DNA from 4 places in the Serratia odorifera genome. Region 4 is predicted to be linked to each of the others. Evidence: predicted binding sites of a transcription regulator. Region 4 holds the regulator's gene; each other region holds the start of a gene.

What was found. Region 4 encodes PurR, which represses purine synthesis genes. Its sites were predicted from a motif close to CANGCAAACGTTTGCNTG; they were not measured.
Region 1: the regulator PurR is predicted to act here: its motif matches at 4,002-4,019, upstream of purM (phosphoribosylformylglycinamidine cyclo-ligase).
Region 2: the regulator PurR is predicted to act here: its motif matches at 3,976-3,993, upstream of serA (phosphoglycerate dehydrogenase).
Region 3: the regulator PurR is predicted to act here: its motif matches at 3,904-3,921, upstream of tusA (sulfurtransferase TusA).

What each region holds. Positions count from the first base shown of each region.
Region 1 is NZ_JBGMUT010000007.1:179,749-185,557, forward strand. It holds gene ACCC84_RS17475 (fimbrial protein) at 1-249, shown strand, start outside; gene ACCC84_RS23790 (fimbrial protein) at 494-1,357, shown strand; gene speG (spermidine N1-acetyltransferase) at 1,508-2,059, opposite strand; gene purN (phosphoribosylglycinamide formyltransferase) at 2,242-2,880, opposite strand; gene purM (phosphoribosylformylglycinamidine cyclo-ligase) at 2,880-3,917, opposite strand; gene upp (uracil phosphoribosyltransferase) at 4,173-4,799, shown strand; gene uraA (uracil permease) at 4,993-5,809, shown strand, end outside.
Region 2 is NZ_JBGMUT010000016.1:44,889-50,697, reverse strand. It holds gene mscS (small-conductance mechanosensitive channel MscS) at 1-286, shown strand, start outside; gene argO (arginine exporter ArgO) at 470-1,084, shown strand; gene ACCC84_RS22175 (oxidative stress defense protein) at 1,267-1,998, shown strand; gene ACCC84_RS22170 (LysR family transcriptional regulator ArgP) at 2,050-2,943, opposite strand; gene rpiA (ribose-5-phosphate isomerase RpiA) at 3,071-3,727, shown strand; gene serA (phosphoglycerate dehydrogenase) at 4,192-5,430, shown strand; gene ACCC84_RS22155 (5-formyltetrahydrofolate cyclo-ligase) at 5,485-5,809, opposite strand, start outside.
Region 3 is NZ_JBGMUT010000011.1:35,485-41,293, reverse strand. It holds gene ACCC84_RS20030 (serralysin family metalloprotease) at 1-367, opposite strand, end outside; gene ACCC84_RS20025 (zinc/cadmium/mercury/lead-transporting ATPase) at 1,132-3,450, shown strand; gene tusA (sulfurtransferase TusA) at 3,572-3,817, opposite strand; gene ACCC84_RS20015 (7-cyano-7-deazaguanine/7-aminomethyl-7-deazaguanine transporter) at 4,102-4,767, shown strand; partial or broken gene ACCC84_RS20010 (GNAT family N-acetyltransferase) at 4,898-5,020, shown strand; gene ACCC84_RS20005 (DcrB family lipoprotein) at 5,102-5,665, shown strand; gene glpC (anaerobic glycerol-3-phosphate dehydrogenase subunit GlpC) at 5,746-5,809, opposite strand, start outside.
Region 4 is NZ_JBGMUT010000001.1:836,136-841,944, forward strand. It holds gene punC (purine nucleoside transporter PunC) at 1-749, opposite strand, end outside; gene punR (DNA-binding transcriptional activator PunR) at 872-1,792, shown strand; gene purR (HTH-type transcriptional repressor PurR) at 1,819-2,844, opposite strand; gene cydH (cytochrome bd-I oxidase subunit CydH) at 3,169-3,258, shown strand; gene sodB (superoxide dismutase [Fe]) at 3,332-3,910, opposite strand; gene ACCC84_RS03970 (C40 family peptidase) at 4,131-4,973, opposite strand; gene ACCC84_RS03975 (Grx4 family monothiol glutaredoxin) at 5,386-5,730, shown strand; gene rnt (ribonuclease T) at 5,794-5,809, opposite strand, start outside.

The sequences.
Region 1 (5,809 bases), on a different contig from region 4:
AATTCAGAGAGCAGCGATAGCAGTATCTTGCAGCTCACCAATGCCGGCAGCGCCGGGGTGGCCAAAGGGGTTGGCGTACAGCTGTTGTACAACAACACGCCGTTAAAACTCAACCAGCTACTGGCGTTGAAAACCTCGGCCGGTGGTCAGGAAACCTTCCCATTTACCGCCCATTATTATCAGACCGCCGAAAATATCACCGCCGGCTCGGCCAATGCCACCGCCACGCTGAATATTTCTTATCAGTGATGGAGATGTTGATAACCCATATTTAAAAGAGTATCGGAGAGTGTCTTATAATCCCTTGGTGGCGATTGAGGGTTGATGACGTGGTATGTCTCGCTATCATGCGGGTAATTATATTATTAATCGAATGGATGCGAATAAAATGAAAAAACGATTCTTATATGGGGGGGCGCCAGCGCTTGGGGCTGCTGTAATGCTAGTGAGCGGGTCGGTGTATGCAAAGTGCTTTGTAAATAGCATTACAAAAATGGGCACCGTGAGCGGATTGAGCATAAAGGTACAGCGAGACGTGCCGGTTGGCTCGATTATTGGTGAGCAAGTGGTGGGAGCGCTAGAAGGTTATCCAGTCAATTGTGTAGGACCTTCAAAAACATATGCTGCCATGACCTATGGTGATGGTATAACTGAAGGAAATAATGTTTACCGTACCAATTTGTCTGGTGTGGGTGTTAGAGTTACTTATAAACCGAGATCGTACTTTTATACGGCCCCTCCGGCTAAAATATGGAGCTTTAGTGGGGAAAGTATCTATAGTGTGAATTCAGGTGATCTTACCGTACAGTTTGTCAAAACTGGCCCCATTGCTTCTGGCTCGCTTCTCCCCGGCTCTCTGACAAGGTATTACGCAGTATCCGACGTAGACAACTCTTCTGCGGATATTACAACCCTCACTATGGGCGCTGGCAACACCGTAACCCAACTGGCCTGCTCGCTGAATGCTACCAATATTCAGGTGCCGCTGGGAGATGTGTTGGCAACCGAATTTACCGGTGTGGGGACGACGCTAAAGCCCAAGGCGTTTAACGTCGGCTTAGCCTGTGATGCCAGCGCAAAAATCAACGTCTCGCTGGGGGGGGCGCAAAGTGTCGAGAGCAGCGATAGCAGTATCTTGCAGCTCACTAACGCCGGCAGCGCCGGGGTGGCCAAAGGGGTTGGCGTACAGCTGTTGTACAATAATACGCCGCTAAAACTCAACCAGGTGATGCCGTTGAAAACCTCGGCCGGTGGTCAGGAAACCTTCCCGTTTACCGCCCATTATTATCAGACCGCCGCAAATATCACCGCCGGCTCGGCGAATACCACCGCTACGCTGAATATTTCTTATCAGTGATGGAGATATAGAGGTAAGTGGCAGAGAAAGAGCGAGCAAGAGTTTTCTGCCAAGATAATGCTAACGCTTATTTGAGGTTTGGAATTGAAGCGTCTCTTGGCAGTCATCACAGTAAATTAAAAAACCGCTATTACGGTTTTTTTAGCGCCCTCACTTCACCCGCGGCTTCTCAACCGGCGTTTTAAACTTCGCCAGATACTGCGGCTGGAAGATGCACATGCGCAGTACGGTGCGATATTCGCCATTGACGAAGAACTCGTCGATCAGCTCACCCTCGACCTCAAAGCCCAGTTTGCTGTAGATGTGGATCGCCTTCGGGTTTTCCTTGTCGACGATCAGGTACAGCTTGTACAGGTTCAGCACCGAAAAGCCATAATCCATCGCCAGTTTGGCGGCGGTGCTGGCGTAGCCTTTGCCCTGGTGCGCCGGATCGATGATGATCTGAAATTCCGCGCGGCGATGGATATGATCGATCTCCACCAGTTCTACCAGGCCGACTTTGGCCCCCTGGTGTTCAATGATAAAACGGCGCTCGCTTTGGTCGTGGATATGCTTGTCATACAGATCGGACAGTTCGACGAAGGCCTCGTAAGGCTCCTCGAACCAGTAGCGCATTACGCTGGCGTTGTTGTCCATCTGGTGGACGAACGTCAAATCATCCCGTTCCAATGGGCGCAATCGGACGCTGGCAGTGCTGGACATGTTGGTTCCTCTATGTCGGTTATCCCCGCGATAGCGCGAACCGCACGATTGTGGCTTTTACGCAACGCGAAGGATCGGGAATAAAAAGTGAAATCCTGCAAATTATAACTTGATGGGATGTATTGCGGCGAAAAAAAACGGCGCCTGCGTGGCGCCGTTGAGATGAGGTTAAGTTTGCGTGCTCAGTCCGCCGCGTGTCCCTGCTCTGGCAGGGGGTGGCCATCGAGCCAGGCTGCGCCGTCACGCATCGCCAGGCGCCCTTCGACAAACCAGTTGACCACCAGCGGATACAGGGTGTGTTCCTGCGCCTGCACGCGTTCCACCACCTCATCTTCCTCGTCGCCAGGGAAGATAGGCACCTTGGCCTGCAGAATTACCGGCCCGCCGTCGAGCTGCTCGGTAACGAAATGTACCGAGGTGCCATGTTCGCTATCACCGTTGTCGATCGCCTGACGATGGGTATGCAGGCCAGGGTACTTCGGCAGCAGGGAAGGGTGAATGTTCAACATCCGGCCAGCGTAGTGCTGCACGAACGCGGCGCTGAGAATACGCATGTAGCCGGCCAGCACCACCAGATCCGGCTGGTATTGGTCGATGGCCTGCGCCAGCGCGGCGTCGAACGCATCGCGATCGGCAAAGGATTTGGCATCCAGCGCATGGGCGGCAATGCCTGCCGCTTCGGCGCGCTGCAAGCCATAGGCCTGAGCCTTGTTGCTGAATACCGCCACGATCTCGGCGGCAACGCGGCCCTGCTGGCAGGCGTCAATCAACGCCTGGAGATTGCTCCCCTGACCGGAGATCAACACCACAATCTTTTTCATCACTGAATAACCACTTGCTGTTGGTCGGCGCTGGCGGTCAGTTTGCCAATCTTCCAGGCTTTTTCGCCAGCGGCGGTCAGCAAGGCGATAGCCGCTTCCACTTCGGCTTCCGGCAGGGCGATAAGCATGCCCACGCCGCAGTTGAAGGTGCGGTACATTTCATGACGGCTGACGTTACCGGCCTGTTGCAGCCAGTTGAATACCGCCGGCCACTGCCAGCTGGCTTCGTCGATCACCGCCTGCATGCCTTCTGGCAGCACGCGTGGAATGTTTTCCCAGAAGCCGCCGCCGGTCAGGTGAGCGATGGCATGAATATCGTGCTGTTCAATCAGTTGCAGTACTGATTTCACATAAATCTTGGTCGGTGCCAACAGATGGTCGGCCAGCGGTTGGCCGTCGAGGTCGGTGGTCGTCGGATCGGTGTTGCTAACTTCCAGGATCTTGCGCACCAGCGAATAACCATTGGAGTGCGGGCCGGAAGCGCCCAGGGCAATCAACGCATCGCCGGCCTGAACTTTACTGCCGTCGATGATTTCCGACTTTTCTACCACACCGACGCAGAATCCGGCGACGTCATAGTCTTCGCCGTGGTACATGCCGGGCATTTCAGCGGTTTCACCGCCCACCAGCGCACAACCTGACTGTTTGCAGCCTTCGGCGATGCCGGTGATCACGCTGGCGGCGGTATCCACATCCAGCTTGCCGGTGGCGTAATAATCGAGGAAGAACAGCGGCTCTGCGCCTTGCACCACCAAATCGTTCACGCACATGGCGACCAGATCGATACCGATGGTGTCGTGGCGTTTCAGATCCATCGCCAGACGCAGCTTGGTGCCCACGCCGTCAGTACCGGAGACCAGGATCGGTTCGCGGTATTTTTGTGGTAATGCACACAGGGCGCCAAAACCGCCCAGACCACCCATCACTTCCGGGCGGCGGGTCTGTTTTACTACACCTTTGATGCGGTCTACCAATGCGTTGCCAGCATCGATATCGACACCTGCGTCTTTATAGCTGAGAGAGGTTTTGTCGGTCACTGCGCGATCCCCACGACGGTTTGCGGTTTGAAAACGGTGCTTCCGGCATTGATTCCGGAATAAGGCGCGGCAATTCTAACAGCGCAGGCAAACGTTTGCGAGTGGCTTGTGAGCTTGCTCTGATTTTTCGTCTTCTATAATCATTATCAATCTTTAGTTGATCTGGATCGGGCTATTGTTAGTGGCGTGCCCGCAAAAAGGAGGTATAATCCCGCGATTTTTTTGGCCGTCAACCACCTTAATAGGAGAAAAATGATGAAGATCGTTGAGGTGAAACACCCGCTGGTAAAACACAAGCTTGGTCTGATGCGCGAACACGATATCAGCACCAAACGCTTTCGTGAGCTGGCTTCTGAAGTGGGTAGTTTGCTGACCTATGAAGCGACCGCCGATCTGGAGACTGAAAAAGTCACTATTGAAGGCTGGTGTGGGCCGGTTGAAATCGAGCAGATTAAAGGGAAAAAGATCACCGTCGTGCCTATCCTGCGCGCCGGTCTCGGCATGATGGAAGGCGTGCTGGAACACGTGCCAAGCGCACGCATCAGCGTGGTCGGCGTCTATCGCGATGAAGAAACGCTGGAGCCGGTACCGTATTTCCAGAAGCTGGTCTCCAACATTGAAGAGCGCATGGCGCTGGTGGTTGACCCGATGCTGGCAACCGGTGGTTCGATGATCGCCACCATCGACCTGCTGAAGAAGGCCGGCTGCAACAGCATCAAGGTGCTGGTGCTGGTTGCCGCGCCGGAAGGCATCAAGGCGCTGGAAAAGGCGCACCCGGACGTTGAGCTGTACACCGCCTCGATCGATCAATGCCTGAACGAGAAGGGCTACATCGTGCCTGGTCTCGGCGACGCCGGCGACAAGATATTTGGTACCAAGTAAAATTTAGCTGACAAGCCGACTGTAATGAGTCGGTTTTTTTTGCATAAAATATTTATCCCCCAATAACTGCTGTTGCATCACGGCGGCAAGCGAGGCACTGCCGATCAACTGACGCCTGTCAGTGATGCACGCGTGCGCGCAGCCAACGGCAAGACAGCGGCAGGTATGACCGGGATAGCAGAGGAAAAACCGTATGACCCGTCGCGCCATTGGCGTCAGTGAACGCCCGCCGCTGCTTCAGACCATTCCACTCAGTTTCCAGCATCTGTTCGCGATGTTCGGTGCCACCGTGCTGGTACCGATCCTGTTCAAGATCAACCCGGCCACGGTGCTGTTGTTCAACGGCATTGGCACGCTGCTGTACCTGTTTATCTGCAAGGGTAAAATCCCGGCCTATCTGGGGTCGAGCTTCGCGTTTATCTCACCGGTGTTGTTACTGTTGCCGTTGGGCTATGAGGTGGCGCTCGGCGGTTTTATCATCTGCGGCGCGTTGTTCTGCCTGGTCGCGCTGATCGTCAAACAAGCCGGTACCGGCTGGCTCGACGTGATGTTCCCGCCGGCGGCGATGGGGGCGATTGTGGCGGTAATCGGTCTGGAACTGGCGGGCGTGGCGGCCAATATGGCCGGCCTGCTGCCGGCCGATGGTGCTGCGGTTGACGGCACCGCCGTGACCATTTCACTGGTCACGCTGGCGGTAACCGTTCTTGGCTCGGTGCTGTTCCGCGGTTTTCTGGCGATTATCCCGATCCTGATTGGGGTGCTGGTGGGCTACGCGCTGTCATTCTTTATGGGCGTGGTCGATCTGACGCCGATTCGTGAAGCGCACTGGTTTGCGCTACCAACCTTTTACACCCCGCGCTTTGAGTGGTTTGCCATCTTCACCATCCTGCCCGCGGCGCTGGTGGTGATTGCCGAACACGTTGGCCACCTGGTGGTGACGGCAAATATTGTCAAAAAAGATTTGCTGCGCGATCCCGGCCTGCATCGTTCGATGTTCGCCAACGGTGTGT
Region 2 (5,809 bases), on a different contig from region 4:
CGCCGATATCGATCTGGTGAAGAAAGTGCTGAACGACGTGATTGCTGCCGACAAGCGCATCATGCACGAGAAAGGCGTTACCGTGCGCCTGAACGAGATGGCGGCCTCTTCGCTGAACTTCGTCACTCGCTCATGGACCACCAACGCCCAATACTGGGACGTGTACTTCGATCTGATGGAAAACTTCAAGCGTCAGCTGGATGCCAACAGCATCGGTATCCCGTATCCGCAGATGGATGTCCACGTGCGCCATATCGAAAAGGCGCCGGCCAAACCGGCGGAATAACCTGCAGATAGAACGACATAAGGGAGCTTCGGCTCCCTTTTTTTATCGTCCGACGCTCTAATCAGTTTGGCTAATGCAGGATTAGAACTATCCATTTCCCCTAATGATCATCCCCTCGTATGATGCGCGTATTGACCCGTATGCGCCCTCGTCAGGCGCTTTTTGACCTTTCAGAGGAACAGCATGTTAACCGTCTTTTTACAGGGCTTTGCCCTGAGCGCCGCGATGATCCTGCCGCTCGGCCCACAAAACGTTTTTGTGATGAATCAGGGGATCCGTCGACAATATCATCTGATGGTCGCCTCGCTGTGCGCGCTGAGTGACATCGTGCTGATCTGCGCCGGTATTTTCGGCGGCAGCGCGCTGCTGGGGCGGTCGCCGCTGCTGTTGACGTTGGTGACCTGGGGCGGGGTGGCGTTCCTGCTGTGGTACGGCTGGGGGGCGTTTCGCTCCGCCTTCAGCCAGCAGTTTGCCTTGACCAGCGCACAGGAGATGAAGCAGAGCCGCTGGCGTCTGGTGGTTACCATGCTGGCGGTCACCTGGCTGAATCCCCATGTCTATCTGGACACCTTTGTGGTGCTTGGCAGCCTGGGTGGGCAGTTGGCGCCGGAGGTGCGTTCCTGGTTTGCCATTGGCGCCGTCAGCGCGTCGATCGTCTGGTTCTTTGCGCTGGCATTGCTGGCCGCCTGGCTGGCGCCGTGGCTGAATACCCCGCTGGCGCAACGGATCATCAATCTTCTGGTTGGCGTGGTGATGTGGCTGATTGCCGCTCAGTTGGCGTGGCAGGGCGCTCATTAACAAGAATTTGTCACTAATCCGAATTTAAAACACCGCGCGATATGCTACGTTTGATGGCAAGGAACCCGCTGTTGTCCCTATCTTCAGTCGCTTGAGTAAATTTCTGCAAATTTGCTTTCGGTTGGCTGTCGGTTGAGGATGATCGGCGGGGAATCAGAACAGCCTGTCATTAAGGAGACACTGTGAAGCTTAAAGCATTGGCTATGGCCGCAATGGTTGGATTAGGGACGCTGCCTGTGGCGCTGCATGCGGCGGAAGTACCAGAAGGGCCACATGTGGTCACCTCTGGCACCGCCAGCGTCGACGCTACCCCGGATATCGCAACGCTGGCAATTGAAGTCAGCGTGTCCTCCAAGGATGCGGCACAGGCCAAGAAACAGGTTGATGAGCGCGTGGCGCAATATTTCGACTTCCTGCAAAAAAACGGCATTGAGAAGAAAGACATCAGCGCCGCCAATCTGCGCACGCAGCCGGAATACGACTACCTGAAAACCGGCGAGTCGGTGCTGAAAGGCTACCGCGCGGTGCGTCAGGTACAGGTGACGCTGCGTAAACTGGACAAGTTGAACGAACTGCTGGATGGGGCGCTGAAATCTGGCCTGAACGAGATCCGTGCCGTTGAGCTGGGGGTTGCCAACCCGGACGTTTACCGCCAGCAGGCGCGCGCGAAGGCGATTGAAAACGCCACCCAGCAGGCTGCTTCACTGGCTCAGGGCTTTAAAGCCAAACTGGGTCCGGTTTACAGCATTCGCTATCACGTCGCCAACTACCAGCCAATGCCAGTGGCGCGCATGTATAAAGCCGCCAGCGACGCGCCGGAAAACAGCGCCGCGCAAACCTACGAACAGCAAAGCATTCACTTTGACGATCAGGTGGATGTGGTGTTTGAACTGCAGCGTAACGCAGCGCAGTAACGCGCCGCAGCAGCAAATAATGAAAGGTTCGCTACGGCGAACCTTTTCTTTTTAGTCCTGACGCAACACCTGATGCCCGTGCGCCAGCAACGCATCGGTCACCTTGCGCATCATGCGGCTTTCCGGTGCAAAGCGGTGCCAGAACAGCATGCGGCGCTGAAACAGCCCCGGGGTCAGATCGATCAGTTCACCGGACGCCAGCTCTTTTTCTATTTGCAGGTGCGGGATCATACAGCAGGTGGTGCCTTGTCGCGCCAGTTGCACAAAGGCTTCGGACGAGTTGACGATGTGGCACGGCACGCTACCCGGCGACAGGTCGAAGTTTTGCTGTAAAAAGGCCTGGTGCATGTCGTCGAGATGATCGAAGGCCACCGCCGGCGCTTTCAGCAGCGCGGAGCGGGTTACGCCGTTGGGGAAATAACGCTCGGCAAAGCCCGGCGAGGCGACGAACAGATAATCCAGCGCGCCAAGCTGATCCACCAGACAGCTCGGCAGCGGCTGCGGTTGGATACTGACCGCGCCGACCACTTCGCCGCGGCGCAGGCGTTCCTGGGTGCGGGTTTCATCTTCCACCTGCAGATTCAGGCGAATTGGCGAATCCGCCAGCACCGGTTTGAGCGCCGGCAGCAACCAGGTGGCCAGACTGTCGGCGTTGACCGCCAGCGACAGCAGCAGCGGCGTATCAACGCCGGTATCGTTACCCAGCCACTCCTCTTCCAACAGCTCGACCTGATGCAGCAGGGCCAGCAGTTTCTGCCCCTGTTCGGTAGGGCGCGGCGGCACGGTACGGACCAGCAATGGCTGGCCGAACAGGTTTTCCAACTGTTTAATGCGTTGAGATACCGCCGATTGAGTGATGCAGAGTTTTTGTGCCGCGCGCTCAAAGCCGCGCTCACGGATCACCGCGTCCAGCGCCTGTAGCGTTCTATAGTCTGGGCGTTTCATCGGAGAGATATCCCTTAAAGTCGTTTGATTTAGGCACTATGCCACAATTTGTGATCCTGCCGGAGTGCAAAACAGCGAATTACCTTATAATACGCACACGTTTTCGTACATAGGCAATGTAAATACCATGACGCAGGATGAACTGAAAAAAGCGGTAGGCTGGGCGGCGCTGGAATATGTCAAACCGGATACCATCGTCGGGGTGGGGACCGGTTCTACCGCGGCGCACTTTATCGACGCGCTGGGGTCGATCAAACATCAGATCAAGGGCGCAGTATCCAGTTCCGACGCCTCGACCGCCAAGCTGAAAAGCCTGGGGATCCCGGTGTTCGACAGCAATGAAGTTGACGTGCTGGATATTTACGTCGACGGTGCCGATGAGATCAACGGCCATATGCAGATGATCAAGGGCGGCGGCGCGGCGCTGACGCGGGAGAAAATCATCGCGGCCATTGCACGCCAGTTCATTTGCATTGCTGACGCCTCCAAACAGGTTGACGTGCTGGGGAAATTCCCACTGCCGGTAGAAGTGATCCCGATGGCGCGTTCCTATGTCGCGCGCGAACTGGTGAAGCTCGGCGGACTGCCGGAATACCGCCAGAACGTGGTGACCGATAACGGCAACGTGATCCTCGACGTACATAATCTGCAAATTGTTGATGCCATCGCGCTGGAAAATAAGATCAACGGCATCGCCGGCGTGGTCACCGTTGGGCTGTTTGCCAATCGTGGCGCCGACATTGCGCTGATCGGCACCTCCGACGGGGTCAAGGTGGTCAAATAAGCCGTTAGCCGCTGTGGCCCGGGCAATCGCCGCCGCTGTGCGGCGTGTTCCGTCGCGTTGAGCATTGGCAAACCGTCCGGGCCGCGTTCGGCATAATTTATGGCAGAAAACATGTTTTATTTATGACGGCGAATTTGGTGACATATGTCACATCTTGGTAATAATTTCCGTTAAGCTTCCGTTAATTTCTTTCCCTATAGCATTTTCCACCAGAATCGACCGACAGCCCTTGGCCTTGTGCTGATGGGCAGGCAATCGTTTGTATTGCCGCTGGCGTTATTTTTGTTATGTTGGTGCGGTGCTGTTCCATTTGTAGCGAAATTTTTACGTGGCAACACGGCGGCAGGCGAGCGAGTCATGCCCAGGCACCTGGCGCTGAGGCGCAGCCATGGCAAGCCAACGTGAAAACAGGCTGGATCTGGATAACGCAGCCGCTTCTGAAGTCTGAACATAGGGTCGGGTAAATGGCAAAAGTATCATTGGAGAAAGACAGGATTAAGTTCCTGTTAGTGGAAGGGGTTCATCAGAGTACGGTAGATAACCTGCGCGCTGCCGGTTATACCAACATTGAATACCATAAAGGTGCATTAGACACCGAATCGCTTAAGGCATCGATCCGCGATGCTCACTTCATCGGCATTCGATCGCGTACGCATCTGACCGAAGAGGTTTTTGCTGCCGCCGAGAAACTGGTTGCGGTAGGCTGTTTCTGCATCGGTACCAACCAGGTTGATTTGCAAGCGGCGACCAAACGCGGTATTCCGGTGTTTAACGCGCCATTCTCCAATACCCGATCCGTGGCTGAAATGGTGCTGGGCGAGCTATTGCTGATGCTGCGTGGCATTCCTTCCGCCAACGCCAAAGCGCACCGTGGCGTGTGGAACAAACTGGCCGTCGGGTCGTTTGAAGCGCGCGGTAAAAAGCTCGGTATCATTGGCTATGGCCATATCGGTACCCAACTGGGCATCCTGGCTGAAGGGCTGGGGATGAAAGTGTTCTTCTACGACATCGAAAACAAGCTGCCGTTGGGCAATGCGCAACAGGTACGTCATCTGTCGGACCTGCTGAACATGAGCGACGTGGTGACGCTGCACGTACCGGAAACGCTGTCGACCAGGAACATGATGGGCCAGGAAGAGCTGGCGCTGATGAAGCCGGGCGCGATCCTGATCAACGCTTCACGCGGTACCGTGGTGGATATTCCTGCGCTGTGCGATGCGTTGGCCAGCAATCATCTGGCGGGCGCGGCGATCGATGTGTTCCCTGAAGAACCGGCAACCAACAGCGATCCGTTCAATTCGCCGCTGTGTGAGTTTGATAACGTGATCCTGACGCCACACATTGGTGGCTCCACGCAGGAAGCGCAGGAAAATATCGGTGATGAAGTGGCCGGCAAACTGGCGAAGTACTCCGACAATGGCTCTACGCTGTCTGCGGTCAACTTCCCGGAAGTGTCGCTGCCGGCGCATGGCCCGAGCGCCAGCCGTCTGCTGCATATTCACCAAAACCGTCCTGGCGTGCTGACGCAGATTAACCAGATCTTTGCGGAAGAGGGCGTCAACATTGCGGCGCAGTATCTGCAAACCGGCCCGGAAATCGGCTATGTGGTGATTGATGTCGAAGCGGAAACCGAACGTGCCGACGCGGCACTGCAGCGTATGAAGGCCATTCAGGGCACTATCCGCGCCCGTCTGCTGCTGTAACCCGGGTTGTGCTAACGTGACCATCCCCAAGGCCGGCTTTGCCCGGCCTTTTTGTTATTCGACGATCTGCCACGCCCAGACCGTTGACGGGGTGATAATCTCCGGCAACGGAATATCCCAATGCTCTGCCGGCAAGGCGTCGACCTGCTGGCAATCGTGCGCCAGTCCGATCGGGTAAGGGCCGCCGTGCTGCCAGTGCTGCAGTGTGCGATCGTAAAACCCGCCGCCCATCCCCAGCCGCTGCCCGGTGTGATCGAAGGCCACCAGTGGCGCCAATACGATGTCCAACTGCCGGGTTGGCAACACGTTGCGTACGTCGAGCTGCGGTTCAGCAATGTTGAAACGGTTGTGCGTCATCGGCGTTTCGGCGCTATAGCGC
Region 3 (5,809 bases), on a different contig from region 4:
CCTCGGTAAAGGTAATATTGGCGACGTCAGCCCAGGACTGAAGCGACAGCTTCGCCTGCTGCTGCTGCTCAACGCTGAACTTGCTCAATCCGCGATCGCCACCGGCGTTAGCCGAATTGAATGCGTAGTCCGGGAAAGCGTAAGTCAATTTCACCGGCGTATCAAACACGCCTTTGCCATTCCAGGTCTGATTGGAGCGGGTGATATACAGCCCGGCCTGCTCGGTAGTAAATGAGTCCTTGCCATTAATCTGAATGCCATTGCCTCGCTGATGATAGTGCAGCAGATCATTAACGGCATCGTAGCCGGTAGTGGTCGCAGCGAGGTTGGATTCAGTAATTTCTATTGCCTTTTTTGTCGATTGCATGGGTTCGATTCCACTCATTATTCGATCGTTAACGATCAAACAGATAGAGATAACCTTCCTTTCGGACGCAGAAGACCTGCCGCCACCGATAAGAAAGGGGTTAATCTGCCAGTCACGGCAGTGGTAAATACGGAATTAATGCATAACAATCAGAAAATAAGATCACCATCCCAAATGGTAATCGTTTCCAAGTATAGGCAGGACAATAAAACACCACACAAAATAAATGACTTTTTATTGCTGTAACGAAGGTTATTTAAACTACTTATTTACACTGTTTACACAGATTCGGCAGTTTAATCTGTCTATGTTGGCAATAAGAGCCAATAAAAATGCCGATTACAGCCATAGAGAATCATGCTGGCATTTTTCTGTAAAAACGCGCATGTCACACAAACGGAATAAGTTAATAAATTTTTATTATTAACCTGATGAACTAATTAATATCGCCTGGGGGTTTGCGGCGACGCGGTGAGAATTATTGAGGTGGATAACAACGTCGCTCCATTGGAGGAAAATACCCACAGCTGGCGCTGCACGATGGAACATATCCCTGCGTCTCCCCGACCGGCCAGCCGGAAAAAAGCTCTGCAAATTTGCTGCCGGCACATTTGTCCGGCAACCCACGCCGCTACAGCCTGCTCGCCCTACTGTCAGACTTTGTCGGTAGTCGGAATTATTCTCATCCCGCTGCTTGACTCTGGAGTTGGCTCCAGGGTGTACAGTCGGCAAGGTGAGCATCACTAACTGCCGAAGGGGGCATTATGCAGACACGTCCATCACCACACACACATTCACACAGTCATAACGACAGCGGTTGTGGCTGCGGCCATGACCATGCCAAAGCCCAACATGGCTGTAGCAGCGAACAACCCACGACGGTAGACGCGCAGCAAACGACGCAGCCGCCATCATGCCAAAGCACGCAGTGTTGCAGCAGCGGCGATCCCGCAGATCCGGACGAAGAAAGCGACAGGCTGGCCGCTGTTCCCCCTTCCGGCAGTCAGCGTTTTAGTTGGAAAGTCAACGGCATGGATTGCCCAAGCTGTGCGCAAAAAATAGAAAATGCCGTCACTGCCATCCCCGGTGTGGACAGCGCTCGCGTGCTGTTCGCTACCGAAAAGCTGGTGGTCGACGCGCAGAGCGATATCAGCCAGCGCGTGCAAGACGCGGTCGGCAAGGCTGGCTTTACCCTGCTCGGTATCGGTGAGCAGGCAAAGACGGCGGTCGTCCCATCGCGGCTGGTTGAGTACGGCCCGTTACTGTTGATGGCCGCGCTGATGGTCATCAGTTGGGCGCTGAACGCCGTTAACCCGCAGTTTGGCCGCATCGCATTCATTGCCACCACGCTGGTGGGGCTGGCGCCGATCGCCAGCAAAGCGCTGCGTCTGATCCGTAGCGGTACGCCGTTTGCCATCGAAACGCTGATGAGCGTCGCTGCCATCGGCGCGCTATTTATCGGCGCCACTGCCGAAGCGGCGATGGTACTGCTGCTGTTTATGGTCGGTGAACTGCTGGAATCCTACGCCGCCAGCCGTGCACGTCGTGGCATTAGCGCCCTGATGGCGCTAGTGCCGGAGGATGCTTTGCTGATCCGCGGCGAACAGCGGCAGCGGGTGCCGGTCGCCAGCCTGCGCCCCGGAGATGTGATTGAAATCGCCCCTGGCGCCCGTCTGCCGGCCGACGCCGAGCTGATCAACCCGTTCGCCAGCTTTGATGAAAGCGCGCTGACCGGCGAGTCGGTACCGGTCGAACGCCAACAGGGCGAGAAAGTGGCGGCGGGCAGCCTGTCGGTCGATCAGGCAGCTCAAATGAAAGTGGTTTCCGAACCGGGCAACAATGCCATCGATCGCATCCTGCAACTGATTGAAGAAGCGGAAGAACGCCGCGCGCCCATCGAGCGCTTCCTCGACCGTTTCAGCCGTTATTACACCCCGGCGATCATGCTGCTGGCGGTAGCGGTGATCCTGCTGCCGCCGCTGCTGTTCGCACAGCCATGGGAAACCTGGATTTATCGTGGCCTGACGCTGTTGCTGATTGGCTGTCCGTGCGCGCTGGTCATTTCGACACCGGCGGCGATCACCTCCGGCCTGGCGGCCGCCACGCGGCGTGGCGCATTGATCAAAGGCGGCGCAGCGCTGGAACAGTTGGGCCAGGTGCAGACCATCGCCTTTGATAAAACCGGTACCTTGACCGAGGGCAAACCGACGGTAACTGACGTGCTGCCGATTGGCGATGTCGATCGGCAACGCCTGTTGGCGCTGGCCGCCGCGGTTGAGGCCGGCTCGCACCATCCGCTGGCGCAGGCGATCGTTCGCCACGCCGAAGGCAACGGTGGCCTGCTGCCTTCGGCAGCCAATCGCCGTGCGCTGGTCGGTATGGGGGTAGAAGGCGAGGTAGACGGGCAACGCATACTGATCGGCGCGCCGACCAAGGTCGCCGCCGGCCTGCTTGCTGACCCGTGGCAAAATCGGGTCGAGCAGTTGGAAAACGCCGGAAAAACCGCCGTGGTGGTATTGGCAGACGGCGTACCACTCGGCTTGCTGGCACTGCGCGATACGCTGCGCAGCGATGCAGGTCAGGCGATCGCGGCACTGAGACAGCTGGGTATCAATGGCGTGATGCTGACCGGCGACAACCCGCGCGCCGCAGCGGCTATCGCCGGCGAGTTGGGGTTGGATTACCGCGCCGGACTGTTGCCGGAAGACAAGGTCAGCGCGGTGAATCAACTGAGCCTGTTGCGGCCCACCGCGATGATTGGCGACGGCATCAACGATGCCCCGGCGATGAAGGCAGCCAGTATTGGCATCGCCATGGGCAGTGGTACCGATGTCGCGCTGGAAACCGCCGACGCGGCGCTGACCCACAACCGACTGCTGGGCATCGCGGAAATGGTGCGTATTTCACGCGCGACCCATGCCAATATCCGGCAGAACATCACCATCGCATTAGGGCTGAAAGGCGTGTTTCTGATCACCAGTCTGTTGGGGCTGACCGGCCTGTGGTTGGCGGTGCTGGCCGACTCCGGCGCGACCGCCCTGGTGACGTTGAACGCATTGCGACTATTGAAAAACCGGCAATAATCCGCTGATAACCCCGCCAGGCTGCCGGCAACCGTCAGCCTGGCGTAGCGAATTGGCGAGCGGGAAAACCCCAGGCATTTACCAACAGCGCTGCGTTTTAACCCCGCAGCGCGGCCGTCGCTTAGAGGCCTTTGCGCAGCAGATAGCGGTAGGGTGCGCGTTCGGTTTCCTGCGCCACCAGCGTATGTTCCATAAAGCGACAGAAGCCGGGAATATCGCGGGTAGTGGCCGGATCGTCGGCAATAATCAGCAGCGTTTCGCCGTTATCCATATGACGAACGGTCTTGCGCACCATCATCACCGGCTCCGGGCAGCGCAGGCCAAGCGCGTCGAGGGTTTGGTCAGCCTCGGAAAAAATATCAGTCATGCAGTTTGTCTCGATCAATTCGATCGGCGAACGCTCGCCGGATCGTATAGCGCTATAGTTTACGCCGGTGTTTTTTCTGTGCAAGGGACGTTAACGTTTGCGTGTATTTTAACCGTTTATTTCATTGCATTGGTTGCGCAAACGCGTATCATGCCGCCGCGCGGAAAATTTATCGCGCCACGATTTTTTGGTCATATACTCAACGTAGATTGCAAGCGCAGCAAGCCTGCTTCCGGCTATGGCGAGTATGGGTTCCCTCACCCCATTTTTCAAAAAGGTCAGTTATGTACGCATTTACCGCTCAACAGCGCTTGAACGCGCTGGTATGGCTATCGTTATTCCATATTGTCATCATCACCTCCAGTAACTACCTGGTGCAGTTGCCGATTACCGTTTTCGGCTTCCATACCACCTGGGGCGCATTTACCTTCCCGTTTATCTTCCTGGCGACCGATCTCACCGTGCGCATTTTTGGCGCGCCTCTGGCTCGCAGGATCATTCTTGCGGTGATGGTGCCGGCGCTGTTTATCTCCTATGTGATTTCAACCGTCACCTATCAGGGGGAATGGCAAGGCTTTGCCGCACTGCGCCAATTTAACCTGTTTGTGGCGCGTATCGCCGTGGCCAGTTTTATGGCCTACGTGCTTGGTCAGATCCTCGATGTTCACGTCTTCAACCGCCTGCGTCAGCGCAGCGCCTGGTGGGTGGCTCCCGCCGCCGCGATGTTCCTCGGCAATATCAGCGATACGCTGTCGTTCTTCTTCATTGCCTTCTACAAAAGCAGCGACGCCTTTATGGCCGCTAACTGGGTGGAGATCGCGCTGGTGGACTACAGCTTCAAGGTGCTTATCTGCCTGATATTCTTCCTGCCGATGTACGGCGTACTGCTCAACATGCTGCTCAAGCGTCTGGCGAACCGCAATCCGGACGGTTCGCTGCAACTGAGTTAACCTGCCGATTCGGTTATCATGGCGGCCCACGAGCACACCGAGGCCGCCATGACCCTGATCATCCGTCACGCCACGCTGGAAGAGATTGCCCCGCTGTATCAACGCATCCCCGAATTCGGCGGCTGACGGTAAAACCCGCAATCAGTTTCGCGGCATGCTGATGCTGCTGATCGATAACGGTTATCGGATTGTTGAACTGGAAAAGAAAGGCGAAGTCGCTGATTATCGGTTATTACTGGAGAAAACCCGCTGACAACTTCCAGCTTGCATTTCACGGCGGAATACGTTGCGATCGGACAGAGACACCATACCTGTAAAGGAAGAAGGAAGCCCAATGCGTAAAGTAGCAACATTGATGGGAATCGGCCTGTTAGTTCTCGGCCTTGCGGCCTGCGATGGCGAAACCAAAGACACCTCCGCGCCAGCCGGCGATGCCGCCGCCAGCGCCGCCGCTGGACAACAGGTAAACTTACTGGACGGTAAACTGGCCTTTACCCTGCCCACCGGCATGTCCGATCAGAGCGGCAAGCTGGGCAACCAGGCCAATAATATGCACGTTTACGCCGACACCACCGGCCAGCGTGCGCTGATTGTCATTCTGGGCGATAAAACCGCCGACTCGCTGGAAACCCTGGCACAACGCCTGGAAGAAAAGCAGCGTTCGCGTGATGCCAACCTGCAGGTGGTCACCAACAAGGCGATTGAAATTGACGGCGTGCCGTTGCGCCAGTTGGACAGCATCATTGCCAGCGGCGGCGAGAAAGCCTACTCCTCGATCCTGATCGGTACGCTGGATAACCAGCTGCTGACCATCCAGGTGACGCTGCCGGCGGATAACCAACAGCAGGCACAAACCGAAGCGGAAAGCATCATCAGTACGCTGAAACTGAAACCATAAGTCCAGCGTGCCTCACCGGCACGCTGAAACTAACGCCGTAAACCCGGGGCCGCTACGCTGCCCCGTTCATTCCGCGCCACTCACGCCAGCGCCTGAGCCAACAGGGTGATCGGGTGTTCACAGCGTTTGCCGGTCGACATTTCA
Region 4 (5,809 bases):
AGGGTCTGCGGCACGTAGCTCAGACCGATGTCATTAGGGCTGTAGCCCATGTTGCCAAGAATAAATGGCGAGCCGGTCAGCCAGGCAAAGAAGCCGGCTGAACAGGCGGCGAACACCATGACGTTACCGCCAAACACCGGCGACTTCAGCAGTTGCAGGAAGCCGATATCGTTGTTGTTGGCGGCGGCCGGCGCAAGGCGCGAACTGTCTTTGAGCAGCAGCGTTGGCACCAGCAGCAGGGCGCTGATCGCCAGCAGCACGGCAAAAATGGCGCGCCAGCCCATGTGATTCAGCAGCCAGGCTCCGAGCAACGGCGCCAGCGCTGGCGACAGCGCCACCAGCGGCATGATGGTAGCGAACACGCGATGGGCGGCGCCCTCGCGATAGCGATCGATAACGATCGCCTGCCAGGTGACCGCAGCGGAACAGACGCCGATCGCCTGAATAAAGCGCAATGACCACAGTTGCATCGCGTTATCGGCCCACAGCATGCCCAGACAGCCGATGCCAAATAGCGCCAGTCCCATCAGCAATACCGGCTTGCGGCCGAGACGATCGGAGAGTGGCCCCCAGAGTAATTGAGCAAAGGCAAAACCGGCCAGGAAGATACTGAGGCTGGCGCTGATGGCGCCGGCAGAAATCTGCAATTCTTGCTGCATGGCGCCAAAGGCGGGCAGGTACATATCGGTGGCCAGGTAGCCGAGCATGCTCAGCCCGGCGAGGTAAAACATAAATCCAAAGTTTCGCATGGTATTTCTCGTTGATGCTGTTGTGCAGGTTTTTTTTAGCGTCGCAAGTGTATCTGGCTGGATCTCTGCTTGTGAAACGGTAATATTTGCAAGCTGTTGTTAAAAAAATTGAAGGCAAAGCGATGTGGTCTGAATATTCCCTTGATGTGGTCGACGCCGTGGCGCGTACCGGCAGTTTCAGCGCGGCAGCGCAGGAACTGCATCGCGTGCCGTCAGCGGTGAGTTATACCGTACGTCAGTTGGAGCAGTGGCTGGCGGTGCCGCTGTTTGAACGGCGCCATCGCGACGTGGAGCTGACGCCTGCCGGCGCATTGTTTGTTCAGGAATCGCGCGCTGTCATCAAAAAAATGCTCGACACCCGTCGTCAGTGTCAGCAGGTGGCCAACGGCTGGCGCGGCCAGTTGAAGATCGCCGTCGATATCATCGTCAAACCACAGCGTAGCCGGCAACTGGTGCTGGATTTCTACCGTCATTTCCCGGACGTCGAGTTGCGGGTACAGCCGGAAGTGTTCAACGGCGTGTGGGATGCGCTGGTGGACGGGCGTGCCGATATGGCAATTGGCGCAACGCGCGCGGTGCCGACCGGTGGCGGCTTTGCCTTTCGCGACATGGGTTTTATGAACTGGCTGTGCGTGGTCAGCGCCAGCCATCCGCTGGCGGTTTTGCCCGGCCCGCTGGATGACGATCGGCTGCGGCCATTTCCCTCCCTGGTGCTGGAGGACACCTCACGCACCTTGCCCAAGCGCGTCACCTGGTCTTTGGATAACCAACGGCGGTTGCTGGTACCGGACTGGGTATCGGCGGTGGACTGTTTGCGTGATGGCTTGTGCGTCGGCATGGTGCCGGCACATCGCGTATTGCCGTTGATTGAGCAGGGGGAACTGGTGGCGTTGCAACTGCCTGAACCGTTCCCGCCCAGCGCCTGTTGCCTGACCTGGCAGCAGAACGCGCAGTCGCCGGCGATGGCGTGGTTGCTGGATTATCTCGGCGACAGTGAAACGCTGAATCAGGAATGGTTGAGCGAGGTGATATTGCCGGAGTAGCGCAATCGCGCCCCCCGGCCGGTGCTTTAGCGGCGGTAATCGACGAACGGGCCGTCGGCGACCGAGCGGCGTTCGATCAATTTGGGGTGGACTTCAATGACCTGCGATTCTTCGCGTTTGCTGATGATGCGATCCAGCAGCATGGTAAATGCCATTTCACCAAGACGCTCTTTTGGCTGATGGATAGTGGTCAGCGCCGGGGTGAAGTAACGCGCGTTGCGTACATTGTCATAACCGATCACTGAAATATCCTGCGGCACGCGCAACCCGAGCTCGTCGGCAGCGCAGATTGCGCCCATGGCCATAATGTCGCCGCCGCAGAACACGGCGGTCGGGCGCTGTTTTTGCGACAGGATCTGGTGCATGGCCTTATAACCGGACTCCGGCTCGAAGTCGCCCTGGACAATCCACTGGTCACGGATGTCGATATTGGCTTCCTGCAATGCCTTGAGGAAACCCTGATGACGGCCGCCGCCGGTGTTGCGCGACAGTTGCCCGGGAATGGCGCCGATGTCGCGGTGGCCACGTTCAATCAGATAACGGCCTGCCAGATAGCCACCTTCGAAGGCGTTGTCGATGATGGTGTCGGTGAAGTCACCGCGCGCGGCGCCCCAGTCCATCACCACCATCGGGATGTTGCGATAATCTTCCAGCATGCCGAGCAGTTGGTCAGGATATTCGGAGCACATCACCAGCAGGCCGTCGACGCGTTTTTGCGCCAGCATCGCCAGATAGGCGCGCTGTTTGTCCAGATTGTTATGCGAGTTGCACAGAATCAGCGTGTAGCCCTTGCTGTAACAGCTGTTTTCCACCGCTTCAATCACTTCAGCGAAATAGGGCGCTTCGCTGGAGGTTGCCAGCAGGCCAATGGATTTGGTGTGATTGACCTTCAAACTGCGAGCAACGGCGCTTGGGGAATAATGCAGCTCTTTAATGGCAGCCCAAACGGCCGCCTTGGTCTCTTCGGCGACGAAACGGGTCTTATTGATGACGTGCGAAACGGTGGTGGTGGAAACGCCCGCGCGTTTGGCCACATCTTTAATCGTTGCCATGTAAAGAATGACTCCTAAACCCACATGTATTTAGCATGTAAGCATGTTGTTAATCGTTTGCCTACGCAGATCCTTCTCCAGAGTCACGAAAACTTGGTTTTTAGTGTGGAAGTCGTCAGCCACTTGACCTGGAGGGACTCAATTGCCGGTGCGCAGCAGTGAACTGCGAATTTTGTCGCATATTGAGCAAAAGTGGAAGTGCTAATCAACATTATAAGCGTGGAATGATAACAAGATTTTATTGGGGAACTGTGGGAAAATGATTTGACGCACCAATACTGTGGATTTTATGCTTGGCGCAGATTATCTGATAAGGAGTTTTTGATGGATACCGATTTAAAAATGTCTTTGTTCACCACCCTGGGTGCATTGGCGATGATTATTGCCTTCAGCTTCACTGCCGCATTGAACTGAATCCTGACTTAATCAATAAAGGCGCAGCTCAATATGAACTGCGCCTTTTTATTTATTGCCGCGTATTGGCCAATTACGCCAGGTTTTCCGCTACGAACGCCCAGTTCACCAGCGCCCAGAAGTTTTCCAGATAGTTCGGCCGCGCATTGCGGTAGTCGATATAATAAGCGTGCTCCCACACGTCTACCGTCAGCAGCGGCTTGTCCTCGCCGGTCAGCGGGGTGGCTGCATTCGAGGTATTAACGATAGCCAGCGAACCGTCGCTTTTCTTTACCAGCCAGGTCCAGCCAGCGCCAAAATTGCCTACCGCTGATTGTGTGAACGCCTGCTTGAACTTATCGAAGCTACCGAAGGCCCGATTGATTGCTTCTGCCAGTTTACCGCTTGGCTCACCGCCGCCCTGTGGCGACAGGCAATGCCAGTAAAAGGTGTGGTTCCACACCTGCGCGGCGTTGTTGAAGATGCCGCCGCTGGCGGTTTTAACGATCTCTTCCAATGATTTTTCTTGAAACTCGCTGCCGTCGATCAGCGCATTCAGGTTAACCACATAAGCGTTGTGATGTTTACCATAGTGGTATTCCAGCGTTTCTGCCGAGATATGCGGTTCAAGCGCATCTTTGGCATACGGTAGAGCAGGTAGTGTAAACGACATTGCTTTCTCCTTCTTTTATATGGCGCCAATCTGGCGTTCCCATCCGGGGACTTTGGCGAACGAATCGCCAGTAACCACTCTTTTTTAGAGGTTATTAATGGTAGCAATTTCCCGACAGGAAAAGGAGTTAAAGCGTGCTAAATCGGGGCAAAAGAGTTATGGCAAGAGAGAAGGGAACGGCACGATGGCGGCCGGGCGAGGCCGCCATCGTCTTGTTGCGTCAGCGAATGGTTTTTGGCGTCATCACGCGGCGGGCACCGACGTAATGATTTTGCCAGTAATCATTATCAAGCTGGCTGATGCGGATTTCCTCCCCGGTGCGCGGCGACTGGATAAATTTGCCGTTGCCCAGATAAACCCCCACATGGTCAGCCGCGCCGCGGTTATTTATGCGAAAGAACACCAGGTCTCCGCTTTCGAGTTCGTTCTTCTTGATCGGCGCCGCATCCCGCAGGTGGAACATTTCATTGGCGGTGCGCGGCATCTTGATTTTCATCACGTCCTTATAGGCGTAATAAATCAGTCCACTACAATCAAAGCCGGTGCGTGGTGAAGTACCGCCCCAGCGGTAGGGTTTGCCCATCTGGTTCATCAGTTTGGCCATCGCGGTCTGTTTGGCGTGCTGATAACGTTTTTTATGCGCAGCGCTGAGTTTTAGCGGTTTTTCATCATGCAGCAGATTTTCGTTACGCAGCCGCTTGGTGGTGGCCAAACCCGCAGTGCGGTGGCGACCATAACCTTTTTTATAGCCTTTCTTCGGCGGCGTAACGCGAATTTTGGCAACCTGTGTGGTTTTACGCGACGATTTAATTCGACTGGTCTTCTTTGCCGTTTTTATGGTCGATGTTTTGCGGGTTTTTAACGCGGTCGTCTTTTGCGGTGTAGTGACTTTGGCTTTCTTGGCCGCCTTGAGCGCTTTCTTTTTCTTGCGATCGTCCAGGCGTGCTTCATTAACATGGGTTTTACGCTGCTCAGCGGCAACGCGAGCCTGTGGCGCGGCATGCGCCAGATTGAGAAACAGCTGTGTAAACAACAGCACAAAGAGCGTAATAATTAAACGCATGTTGACGTTACCAACCTTGGCCCCGAAACAAACTACGAAAGAATGACAGTATTCCCCAAATACGCCATATAAAACAGCGGAGAACCTATAAATAATAATCCATATTGTGAGAAAACGTTAATGGCATTTTTAATCAACGCAAAAAACGCTGCCGAATGGATGAAAAATGGTCTGCGACGCGACTGGCTGGGGATTAAAGCTGCAGCACTCGGCAAAATATATTAGTGAAATGGTCAGATTAAAAATGTTATTCTGAGTGTATGTTTGATCGAAATGGCGTTGCCGACGCTGCGCGGTCGGTGCTGGCAGAATGTCCTTGCAAAAGATGGCGTTTTTTTGCCAGCCGCCCAGCCGCTACAATAGCGGATGTGATGCATGTTGTAGCCCTGAGATGGCTTGAGGAAGCAATAAAATGACGACGATTGAAAAAGTTCAGCAACAAATCGCTGAGAACCCGATTCTGCTGTACATGAAGGGTTCACCAAAATTGCCAAGCTGCGGCTTCTCCGCTCAGGCCGTTCAGGCGTTGTCTGCCTGTGGCGAGCGTTTTGCCTACGTTGATATTCTGCAAAACCCCGACATCCGTGCCGAACTGCCGAAATACGCCAACTGGCCAACCTTCCCACAGCTGTGGGTGGACGGCGAACTGGTTGGCGGTTGCGATATCATCATCGAAATGTATCAGCGTGGTGAGTTGCAGCAGTTGATCAAGGAAACGGCAGAAAAATACAAAGAGCAGGAAGACCAGCAGCCATAACGGCGGTTTCCTGTAATGACAACGGGCGGCGTATATCACATACGCCGCCCGTTTTTTTATCGCTCAGTCAACGTTGCCG